2 regions of the Thioclava sp. 'Guangxiensis' genome follow, and region 1 is predicted to be linked to the other one. Evidence: riboswitches for the same ligand, from Rfam matches in the RefSeq annotation. Region 1 holds a riboswitch; the other holds the start of a gene.
What was found. A riboswitch is a leader RNA that binds a small molecule or an ion and turns the genes downstream of it on or off. The one in region 1 is predicted to bind cobalamin.
Positions count from the first base shown of each region.

Region 2: it holds a riboswitch for cobalamin, as region 1 does, so the genes downstream of both, ABEB22_RS11825 (DUF1636 family protein) here and ABEB22_RS18810 (ABC transporter substrate-binding protein) in region 1, are expected to answer to the same signal.

Region 1 covers NZ_CP155824.1:318,479-323,730, forward strand. Annotated here, with positions in the region: gene ABEB22_RS18800 (GMC family oxidoreductase) at 1-1,541, opposite strand, end outside; gene ABEB22_RS18805 (sugar dehydrogenase complex small subunit) at 1,580-2,161, opposite strand; cobalamin riboswitch at 2,512-2,701, shown strand; gene ABEB22_RS18810 (ABC transporter substrate-binding protein) at 2,788-3,792, shown strand; gene ABEB22_RS18815 (iron chelate uptake ABC transporter family permease subunit) at 3,789-4,811, shown strand; partial or broken gene ABEB22_RS18820 (ABC transporter ATP-binding protein) at 4,811-5,252, shown strand, end outside.
Region 2 covers NZ_CP155822.1:2,388,260-2,393,511, forward strand. Annotated here, with positions in the region: gene cbiB (adenosylcobinamide-phosphate synthase CbiB) at 1-353, shown strand, start outside; gene cobD (threonine-phosphate decarboxylase CobD) at 366-1,352, shown strand; gene ABEB22_RS11815 (cobyric acid synthase) at 1,332-2,777, opposite strand; gene cobO (cob(I)yrinic acid a,c-diamide adenosyltransferase) at 3,007-3,651, opposite strand; cobalamin riboswitch at 3,691-3,919, shown strand; gene ABEB22_RS11825 (DUF1636 family protein) at 4,016-4,381, shown strand; gene cobW (cobalamin biosynthesis protein CobW) at 4,385-5,252, shown strand, end outside.

The DNA.
Region 1 (5,252 bases):
GCGGTCAGCGTCGGGTTGACCACCGACGAGGAGGGCAGGTTACCGGTGCTGACCACGAAGAGGTTCTCGTGATCCCAGCTGCGGCAGTCCTTGTCCACGACCGAGTCCGTTGCCTTGTCGCCCATGATGACCGTGCCCATGATATGGTCATGGTTGGCCAGATCGCGTGACATGTTGAGCACCTCGCCATTCATCGCGCTGACAAACTGCTGATAGTCGTTGATACAGGGGTCGATCGCGCCACGGGCGTAGTCGTCCACCGCATAGGTGATGCGCAAATTGGGTTGGCCGAGCGCGTCCTTATGCGGCCCCGGTTGCACGCGGTTGGCCGGATCAGGCAGCGTCTCGAACATCGAATAGAGGCTCATATAGCGGGCGCTGTCATGTTTGATGCGCGCGTCCAGCTCGGAGCCCAGAACGCCTTTTTTCAGCAGGCGTTTGGTCATCGCCTCGTTCGGGACGAAGTTGTTGACCGCGTGTTTCATGCCCGAATGCTGCGAACGTGTCGGGCCGTCGCGATAGCTGAAGATCGCGCCTTGCTGGATCGGGCCACGGCCCGGCCAGACCGGATCTTCCGAGAAGAAGTCAAAGCCCAGGCCAAGGTGTGGCATCAGGTTGCGCCCGACCATATCGCTGGAATTGCCGACCTCGGAGGTGATCATCAGCTTGGCGCTTTCATAGCCATGGGCGGCCAGCACGAAGACCTTCGCGGTCAAGCGGCCTTCGTCCCCTTTGGACGATTTCCATTTGACGGCGGCAATCTTGCCATCTGGACCTTTCTCGATCTGGGTCACGGTGGTGTTGGTCATCAGCTTGACGCCCGCCTCGACGGCGAGATCGGCGTGGAAGACGCCGGAATAATTCGCGCCGATCGGGCAGACAGGGGCGCAGTTGTTGTTGCCTACACAGCCCGGACGGCCACGGTAATTACCGCTCATCATGGCCGAGGGCTCGGCCACCACATCAAAGCCCAGAGGCTCGATCCGGCTTTTGAAGGTGTCCAGCATGTAGCTGTTTTTCTGCGCGGGCATCGGGAAATCTTTGGAGCGCGGAGGCCATGTCTCGCCTTTGCGCACGCCAGACTGGTCTTCCTTCATATTGCCTGCGACGCCAATCTCGTATTCGGCCTTCACATACCACGGCTCGAGATCGCTATATTCGATAGGCCAGTCGCGGCCCACGCCATAGGTGGACTGCATCTTGAAATCATCGGGGATGAAGCGCCATGTCGCGCCGCCCCAGTGCCATGTCGAGCCGCCTACCAGTTTGAGGAAGTTGGCGATCATCGGGAAGTCGCCATCATTCTCGACATAGTCATGCGAGGCCGACGTATGCGCCCAGGGCTCGTCCGGATAGGGGCCGTTATAATCGGTGCGGCGGGGAGAATTGCGGAAGGCTTCGATCAGACGCCAGCGCGGAATGCGCACGCCCGCCTCGAGCATCAGAACGGATTTGCCTTGCTTGGCCAGCTCGTAGGCGGCATTCGCCCCTACCGTGCCGGAACCGATGACAATCACATCGGCATCATAGTCATTAGCCATTGGGTATAGTCCAGATTTCTAAAATAGTTACAGCGCGATCACTTGATGTCGTCAGCGGTGGGCGGCTCGGCCCAGTAATTCTGCTTGTGCTGCGAGTAGGTCGGGATCGGAGTGGTATTGCCGGTGGGCTTCCACATCAGCGCATCGCGATAGGTGACGAATTTCGCGTCATCCTTTTCCTGCGACGGATCGGGCGTGCCGGTATAGCCCAGATACCAGACGGCGGTGATCGTGGTCATGGTCTCGCGCAGATCCTGATCGGGACTGGTTGCAAGGAAGGCGTCGATATCCTCGACATCGGCGGATTTGATCGCATCCGACAGGGCAACGACCTTGGTGTCGAAGCTCGGATCCAGCTCGACCAGCTGGTCATAGGCGCGCTCGACCAGCTTGGGGTCGAAGCCCTTCTGCCGGGTCACGAAAGCGCTGATCGTGCCAAAACCCGCCGCCCCGTCCGCGGTGGCCGCCATTGCACGGCTCAGGCCCAGTCCGGTGCCCGATGCCGCCACAAATCCCGCGACCGCAGAGGTGATCAAGAAGTTGCGTCGGTCCATGCCGGAAAGCTCTTTCGACGCAGCCGGACCCTCGGCTTTATCGGTGCGACATTTGGTCTTGTTCAAAACGTGAAACTCCTCACTAATATTTCAGATAGGCCGCGTCGCGAAATGGCTGGACCGTGAAACAGTGCGGCTTCGGGCAAGCAAATTTCGAGTCGGGCTTTTGTATGCGTTTGTATGCAAACCATTGGCGCTGATCATGTGCGTGCTTATGAATGGTGTATTCCGGAAACAGCTATAATGGCGCATTATCTCCCGCTGGTGTGAAAATCCTTGAAAACGGTCGATTATGCTCGGTCTTGAATGGCGCTCAATGCGCCTTCGGGTAACCTGCCGAGGCACAGGTAACGCTACGTCGCGCTCTGGCTGCCAGAAATTCGTCGCGTGGCATCGCTTGACCTCGGCGGGGGAGGATGCAAAACCACCTCACCGGTATCCGCGAGGATATAATAGGGAATCCGCACCGCTCCGGCGGCAACCGGAACTGCCCCCGCAACTGTAGGCGAAGAGCGCCTTTGCAACACCACTGGGCCATCGGTCCGGGAAGGGCAAAGACGCGTTGAGGCGCCAGTCAGGAGACCTGCCGGCCTGAAGATGTTAACCGGACGGGGTGTGTCGGTAGGGCAGGCGGGGTCTCCGGCCCCTGTCCTTTATGGCGCTTTCCGCTCCTTTCGATAAGGACGGAACTGATGAAATGCATGATACTGGCCGTGGCCTCATTGCTGGGTGCGGTCTCGGCCTCCGCGCAGACGCATTATCCGCTGCAGATAGAAAATTGTGGTCGTAAGGTCCGCTTCGAGGCGGCCCCCGAGCGCGCGGTGACGATCGGTCAGTCGGCCACCGAGATCCTCTATTCGCTGGGGCTTGCGGATCGGGTGAAGGGCACCTCGGTCTGGTTCAACAAGGTGCTGCCGCGCTATGCCGAGGTCAATGCACAGATCCCGCGTTTGGCCGATAATGATCCGAGCTTCGAGAGCGTCGTGGCCCGTAAACCCGATCTGGTTGCCGTGCAATATGAATGGCATGTCGGTCCCAATGGTGTGGTGGGCACCCGTGAGCAGTTCGCAGATCTGGGGATCAATACCTATATCCTTCCCGCCGATTGTGACACCAAGGACAACAGCACCGGCGGCGATGGCACGCGGGTAGGCGCCTTTGATCCCGTGCAGGTCTATAAGGGCATCCGCCAGCTGGCCGAGATCTTCGATGTCGCCGACAGGGGCGAGACGCTGGTCGACGATCTGCAGGCGACCGAGGCGCGCGCCGTGGCACGGGCCAAGGCGCTGGATCTGCCGAAGGGCTTGAAAGCGGCCTTCTGGTTCTCCTCCGCCGATATCGCGCTCGATCCCTACATGGCGGGCCAGCTTGGTGCGCCGGGCTATATGATGCGCGCGCTCGGCCTTACCAACGTGGTGAAATCCGACGAGGAATGGCCCACGGTCGGCTGGGAGAGTATCGCCAAGGCCGACCCCGATGTGCTGGTGATCGCCAAGATGGACCGCCGCCGTTTCCCCGCCGATGATGTCGAGGAAAAGCTGAAATTCCTGCGCAGCGATCCGGTGACACGGCAGATGAAAGCGGTGCGCGAAGGGCATATCGTGGTGATGGACGCCCATGCCATGAGCGCGACCCTGCGCACGATCTACGGGCTCGACAGCCTGTCCGATGCACTGGCGGGTATGACTTTCCAATGAGCCGGAAGGCGCTTTTATGGGGTGCGGGGCTGATCGTTCTCGCGCTGACCCTGCTGGCCGGGGCGGCCATTGGCGAGACGCGGCTGCCGCTGGCTTCGGTCGCGAGGGTGCTCGCCAACCATCTTTGGCAGGCGGGCTATCCGGTGGACCGGATCGATGCGGGTATCATCTGGTCCTACCGGCTGCCCCGCGCGATTGTGGCGGCCAGCTGCGGGGCGGGGCTGGCGCTGACGGGGGTCGTGCTTCAGGCGCTGTTGCGTAATCCGCTGGCCGATCCCTATCTGATGGGGCTCTCGGCGGGCGCTTCCACCGGCGCGGTGCTGGTAAGTATCGCGGGGTTCGGGGCGGGGGCGCTCAGCATGTCGGCAGGCGCGCTGATCGGGGCGCTTGCGGCCTTTGCTGCCGTGGTTGCGCTGGCTCATGCCATCCCCGGCACGGCGCGCGGCACCAGCGGGGCGGCCGCGATCATCCTTGCCGGGATTGCAGGCAGCCAGATGTTCAATGCGCTCACCGCTTTCATCATCGCGCGCTCGGCAAATGCCGAACAGGCGCGCGGTATCATGTTCTGGCTGATGGGCAACCTCTCGGGTGTGCGCTGGGAGGATGTGCTCCCCGCCGTTGTGGTGACCTGCCTCGGCGCGCTCGTCTGCCTCTGGCACCGACATGCGCTCGATGCCTTCACCTTCGGGGCCGAGAGTGCGGCATCGTTGGGGATCAATGTGCCCAAAACGCGCGGGATCCTGATCACCGCGACCGCAGTGATGATAGGGGTTTTGGTGTCGAAAGTGGGTGCCATCGGTTTTGTCGGGTTGGTGGTGCCCCATGCGATGCGCTTTCTGGTGGGCACCCGCCACCAGCGCCTTGTGCCGGCCTCGGCGCTGGCGGGGGCGGTGTTTCTGGTTCTCGCCGATATTGTCTCGCGCATCATCGTGCCGGGGCAGGTTCTGCCCATCGGGGTGGTGACCGCGTTGATCGGGGCGCCCGCTTTCGCGCTGATCCTGATGCGGGGGGCGCGCTGATGGTGCTGCGCGTGGAAAACCTGCAGGCTAAGGCGCATCGGGTCGAGATCCTGCACGGGATCTCGCTGACGGTCGGGGAGGGTGAATATCTGGGGCTGATCGGGCCGAACGGCTCGGGAAAGTCTACGTTGATGCGGATGATGGCGGGTTTGGGAAAGCCTTCTGGGGGCAGGGTGCTTTGGCAGGACAGGCCGCTGGTGGAACTGGGCGCGCAGGTGCGGGCCCGCCAGATCGCGCTGGTCGAACAACAGGCCGAGACCACCGACCGGCTGCGGGTGCGTGAGGCGGTCGAGCTGGGGCGTATCCCCTTCCTGTCACCCTTGCGGGGCTGGAGCATGCGCGATAGCGAGGCGGTGACCCGCGCTCTCTCGGCGGTCGATATGGCAGGGCGCGAGGACCGGTTGTGGCACACGCTTTCGGGAGGCGAGCGCCAGCGGGTCC
Region 2 (5,252 bases), on a different replicon from region 1:
GGTTCGGCAAATTCGCGGCCCGTCTGGATGATGGGGTGAACCTGATCCCCGCGCGTCTGACTGGGCTGATCTTTGCGCTGGTCTCCGCGCCTGTGCGGGCGCTCAAGGTGATGGCGCAGGATGCGGGCAAACACCGCTCGCCCAATGCCGGCTGGCCCGAGGCGGCATTGGCGGCGGGTTTGAACGTGCGCCTGTCGGGGCCGCGGGTCTATGGTGACCATGTGGCGCATGAACCCTATGTCAATGAAGGCGCCCCCGATCCGCGCCCGCAGGATCTGACGCGCGGGCTCTCCCTCTATCTCAGGGCGATGGGGCTTGCGGCCTTGTGTCTTGCCCTCCTGTCCTGTCTCTGAAAAGGCCCCGATATGCGTGATCACGGCGGAAATCTCGATTGGGCCATGGCCGAATATGGCCGGACGGGCGGGCAGGGCGAGTGGGTCGACCTCTCCACAGGGATCAACCGCGTGCCCTATCCCGTGGGCACGCTCCCGCCCGCGGCCTATACCGACCTGCCCACCGGCGCGTCCATGGCGGCGCTGCTGGCCGTGGCGCGCCAGAGCTACGGCATGACCGGTGGGGGGATCGCCGCGCTGGCCGGTGCACAGGCGGCCATCCAGATGCTGCCGATGCTGCTGGACGGCCCGCGCGAGGCCCGCGTCCTCTCACCCACCTATAACGAGCATGCCGCGTGCCTGCGTCAGGCGGGCTGGCAGGTCGAGGAGGTCCGTCACCTTCACGATCTGGAGGGCGCGCGGCTGGCCGTGGTGGTCAATCCCAACAATCCCGACGGGCAATGCCACAGCCCCGAGGCACTGATGGCCTTGCGCGGTAGGGTCGGCACGCTGGTGGTCGATGAAAGCTTCGCCGATCCGCGTCCCGATCTGTCGCTTGCGGGGCAGGTTGGAGAGGAGGATCTCTTCGTGCTGCGCTCGTTCGGCAAGTTCTACGGGCTGGCGGGGCTACGGCTTGGCTTTGCACTGGGGGCCGAAGCCCGGATCGCGCGGCTGCGCGAGATGGCAGGCCCTTGGCCTGTCTGCGGTGCGGGGCTTGCCATCGGCACCAGAGCGCTGGCAGATCGCGACTGGCAGAGCACCACGATCGCGCGGCTGGTTCAGGACATGGGCCGTATGGACGCGCTGGCCGCGCAGGCAGGCTGGGACCTTATGGGCGGGACAGAGCTTTTCCGGCTTTACGCGACCCCCGATGCGGTTCGGGCGCAGTCTCGACTGGCCCGCGCCCATATCTGGAGCCGCATCTTCCCTTGGCATCCGCGCTGGATCCGCCTCGGCCTTCCCGGCAACGAGACAGAATGGGCGCGCCTTGCGCATGCACTAACGGGCAAGGCCGAGTAAGCCGTCCACATCCAGATGCGCCTCCAGATGGGCGGCCAAGGCGTCGAGCGTGGCTTCCACCAGGGCTCCATGCGCAATATTGCCCGACCGCGCTCCGAGCGTGCCCAGCCATGCCGCACGGAACCCGTCCTCACCGAACATCCCGTGCAGATAGCTGCCCATGATCCGGCCATCGGGCGAGATTGCCCCTTCGGGCACGCTCGCGATCATCGCAAAGGGCCTTGCACGATCAGGCCCGTCACTACGCCCGATATGGATCTCGTAGCCCGAGAATCCGCATCCCGTCGGTGCATGGAGGGCCTCCACCCGTGTCAGGCGCTTGTCCTCTACCATCACCGTTTCGATATCGAGAAACCCCAGACCGGGATCGCTGCCCGCAGGCCCTTCAAGCCCGTGCGGATCATGCACGACACGCCCCAGCATCTGGTAGCCGCCGCAGATCCCGAGGATCCGCCCGCCACGCCGCACATGCGCCTGCAAGTCCACTTCCCAGCCCTGCGCGCGCAAAAAGGCCAGATCGCCACGGGTGGATTTGGAACCGGGAATGATCACCAGATCGGTATCACCGGGCAGGGGCTGGCCCGCCCGCAAAATGCTCAGCGACACATGCGGCTCCTGCATCAGCGGATCGAGATCGTCGAAATTGGCAATCCGCGAAAGCCCCAGACAGACCACCCTGAGCCCCGAGCCACCCGAGGCATTCGGCAAATCCAGCGCATCCTCGGCCGGCAGACGGCCAGCCTCCGCAAACCACGGCAAAACGCCAAAACCGCGCCAGCCCGTGCGCGTCTCGATCATCCGGTAACCTTCGTCAAACAGCCGCGGATCGCCACGGAACTTGTTGATGAGAAATCCTGCGATCTGCGCGCGGTCGGCCGCGTCCAGCACGGCCTGAGTGCCCACGATCTGCGCGATCACCCCGCCACGGTCGATATCTCCGGCCAGCACCACCGGCACATCCGCGGCACAGGCAAAGCCCATATTGGCAATATCACCCGCGCGCAGGTTCACCTCGGCAGGGCTTCCCGCCCCCTCGACGATGACCAGATCATGGGCGGCCTTTAGCCGCGCGAAACTCTCCAGAACCGGCGCCATCAGCGAGGGCTTCAGGGCCGCATAGTCGCGCGCCTTCACGGTCGCCCGCCGCTTGCCCTGCACGATCACCTGCGATCCGGTCTCGCTTTCGGGTTTCAAGAGGATCGGGTTCATATCGACCACAGGCTCCAATCCGCAGGCCATCGCCTGAAGCGCCTGCGCCCGCCCGATCTCGCCACCATCCACGGTGACGGCGGCATTATTGGACATGTTCTGCGGCTTGAAGGGCGCAACGCTCAACCCGCGCAGCCGTGCCGCGCGACACAACCCCGCCACCAGCATGGATTTTCCCACATTCGAGCCCGCGCCCTGGATCATCAGCGCCTTCATGATGCGCAACTGCCCGGACGCAAGGGCGGAGGCACCGCATCTCGACCGCGCCATTGGCAGCTGACTTCGGGAAATGCGGTGCGCCCACCTTCTGCCACCATCGGGACCCTGCCGAGTGAGGCAGCGCCTTTATCGCGCAACATCGTTAAGATTGCCTTGTTTTCCATTGTCCGAAAATATCCCGGGGGTGAATTGCGCCGATAGGCGCAAGAGGGGGCAGAGCCCCCGCTCAGAACTCGACGCCTTTCTGCCCCTTGATACCGGAGCGGAACGGATGTTTCACCAGCGTCATCTCGGTCACCAGATCGGCCAGCTCGATCAGCGGCTCCTTGGCATTGCGCCCCGTCAGCGCCACATGGGTCATGGCGGGCTTCTCGTCGCGCAGGAACGCCACCACCTCGTCGATATCGAGATAGTCATAGCGCAGCGCGATATTGATCTCGTCAAGCAGCACGAAGCGGATCTCGGGGTCGCGGATCAGCTCCTTGGCCTTTTCCCAGCCACGTTTGGCCATCGCCACATCCCGCGCGCGGTCCTGTGTCTCCCAGGTAAAGCCTTCGCCCATCGCATGGAACTGGCACAGGCCGGAGAAATGCTCCTCGATCAGCCGCCGCTCGCCGGTATCCCACGCGCCCTTGATGAACTGCACCACGGCACAGGGCATCTCATGGGCGATACAGCGCAGGATCATCCCGAACCCCGCCGAGGATTTTCCCTTGCCGGCGCCGGTATTGACGATGATCAGGCCCTTCTCGCCCTCTTTCGTCGCCATGATCTTGTCGCGGGCGGCCTTTTTCTTGGCCATCTTCATCGCGTGGCGGTCCTCGGTGGCGGTGTCCTGATCCGGCATTCCTTCGGGGGCGGTCTCGCTCATGGGGGATCTCCTTCCTTGACAAAGCGCGGGCTTGCGCGTCTTTTAAGCACGCACACAGGTTCCTGTTTATGACAGGTGAAAAGGGAATGCGATAGGGGACGGGATCCCCAAGCGCAGCCGCCCCCGCGACCGTGACCGAAGAGGTGACATGTCACTGGATAGACCCGGGCTTCCGGTTCCGTCCGGGAAGGCGTCACCGGCAGGCAAGGGCCCATGAGGCCGCCTGACTTCGCAAGCCGGGAGACCTGCCTGTGGCGAGAGACAGGAACGGGCGATCGGGGTGTGTCGCAGCGGGAAGAGGGGCAGAACCTTGTGGTTCCGGCGCTCGACCTTTGCTATGTGCGGCCCGAAAAAGGGAGAGCATATGAGCAATGTAACGGTCACGATCTGCACCACCTGCCGGCGCATGGGCGATGATACCAGCCCGCGTCCGGGCACAAGGCTGCGCGATGCGGTGGCGGGTGCTGGCATCGAGGGGGTGACAGTCAGGGGGGTCGAGTGCCTCTCGGCCTGCTCGCGCTCCTGCTCGATGGTGCTGTCCGGCGGGCCGGACCGCTGGAGCTATATCTATGGCGATCTCGACCCTGCCACCCATCTCGACGACATCCTCGCGGGCATCCGCGCCTATGGCGAGACCGCCGATGGTCTGGTGCCATGGCGCGCGCGCCCTGTCGTCTTCCGTAAACAATCCATCGCGCGTATACCGCCGCAGAACGATCCGCAGGAGTGATCCATGAGCAATCTCGCAAAAGTGCCGGTAACGATCGTCACGGGGTTTCTGGGGGCGGGCAAGACCACGCTGATCCGTCACCTGATGCAAAATCCGCAGGGCAAACGTCTGGCGGTTCTGGTCAATGAATTCGGGACCGCGGGTGTGGATGGCGACATCCTCAAATCCTGCGCCGACGAGAACTGCCCCGAGGACAATATTCTCGAGCTTGCCAATGGCTGCATCTGCTGCACCGTGGCCGATGAGTTCATCCCGACCATCGAGAGGCTTCTGGCGCTGCCGGAGACGCCCGACCATATCCTGATCGAGACCTCGGGTCTGGCGCTGCCCAAACCGCTTCTGAAGGCGTTCGAATGGCCCGCGATCCGCTCGCGGATCACCGTTGATGGTGTGGTGGCGCTGGCCGATGCCGAGGCCGTGGCCTCGGGCCAGTTCGCCCCCGATCTCGTCGCGGTCGATGCGCAGCGTGCCGCCGACCCCTCGCTCGATCACGAGACGCCGCTTTCGGAGGTCTTCGAGGACCAGATCGCCTGCGCCGATATCGTGCTTCTGTCGAAGGTCGATCTGGCGGGCGAGGAAGGTCTGGCCCGCGCCCGCGCCGTGATCGAGGCCGAGGCGCCGCGCAAGCTGCCGATCCTGCCGATGTCCGAGGGCGTGATCGACCCGCAGGTGATCCTCGGGCTCAATGCGGCCGCCGAGGATGATCTCGAGGCGCGCCCCTCCCATCATGATGGCCATTTCGACCACGAGCATGACGATTTTGACACGATCGTCGTCGATCTGGGCGAGATCGAGGATGTGGCCGCACTCGAGGCGCGGATGGTCGCCATGGCGGGCGATCTCAACATCCTGCGGATGAAGGGCTATCTGG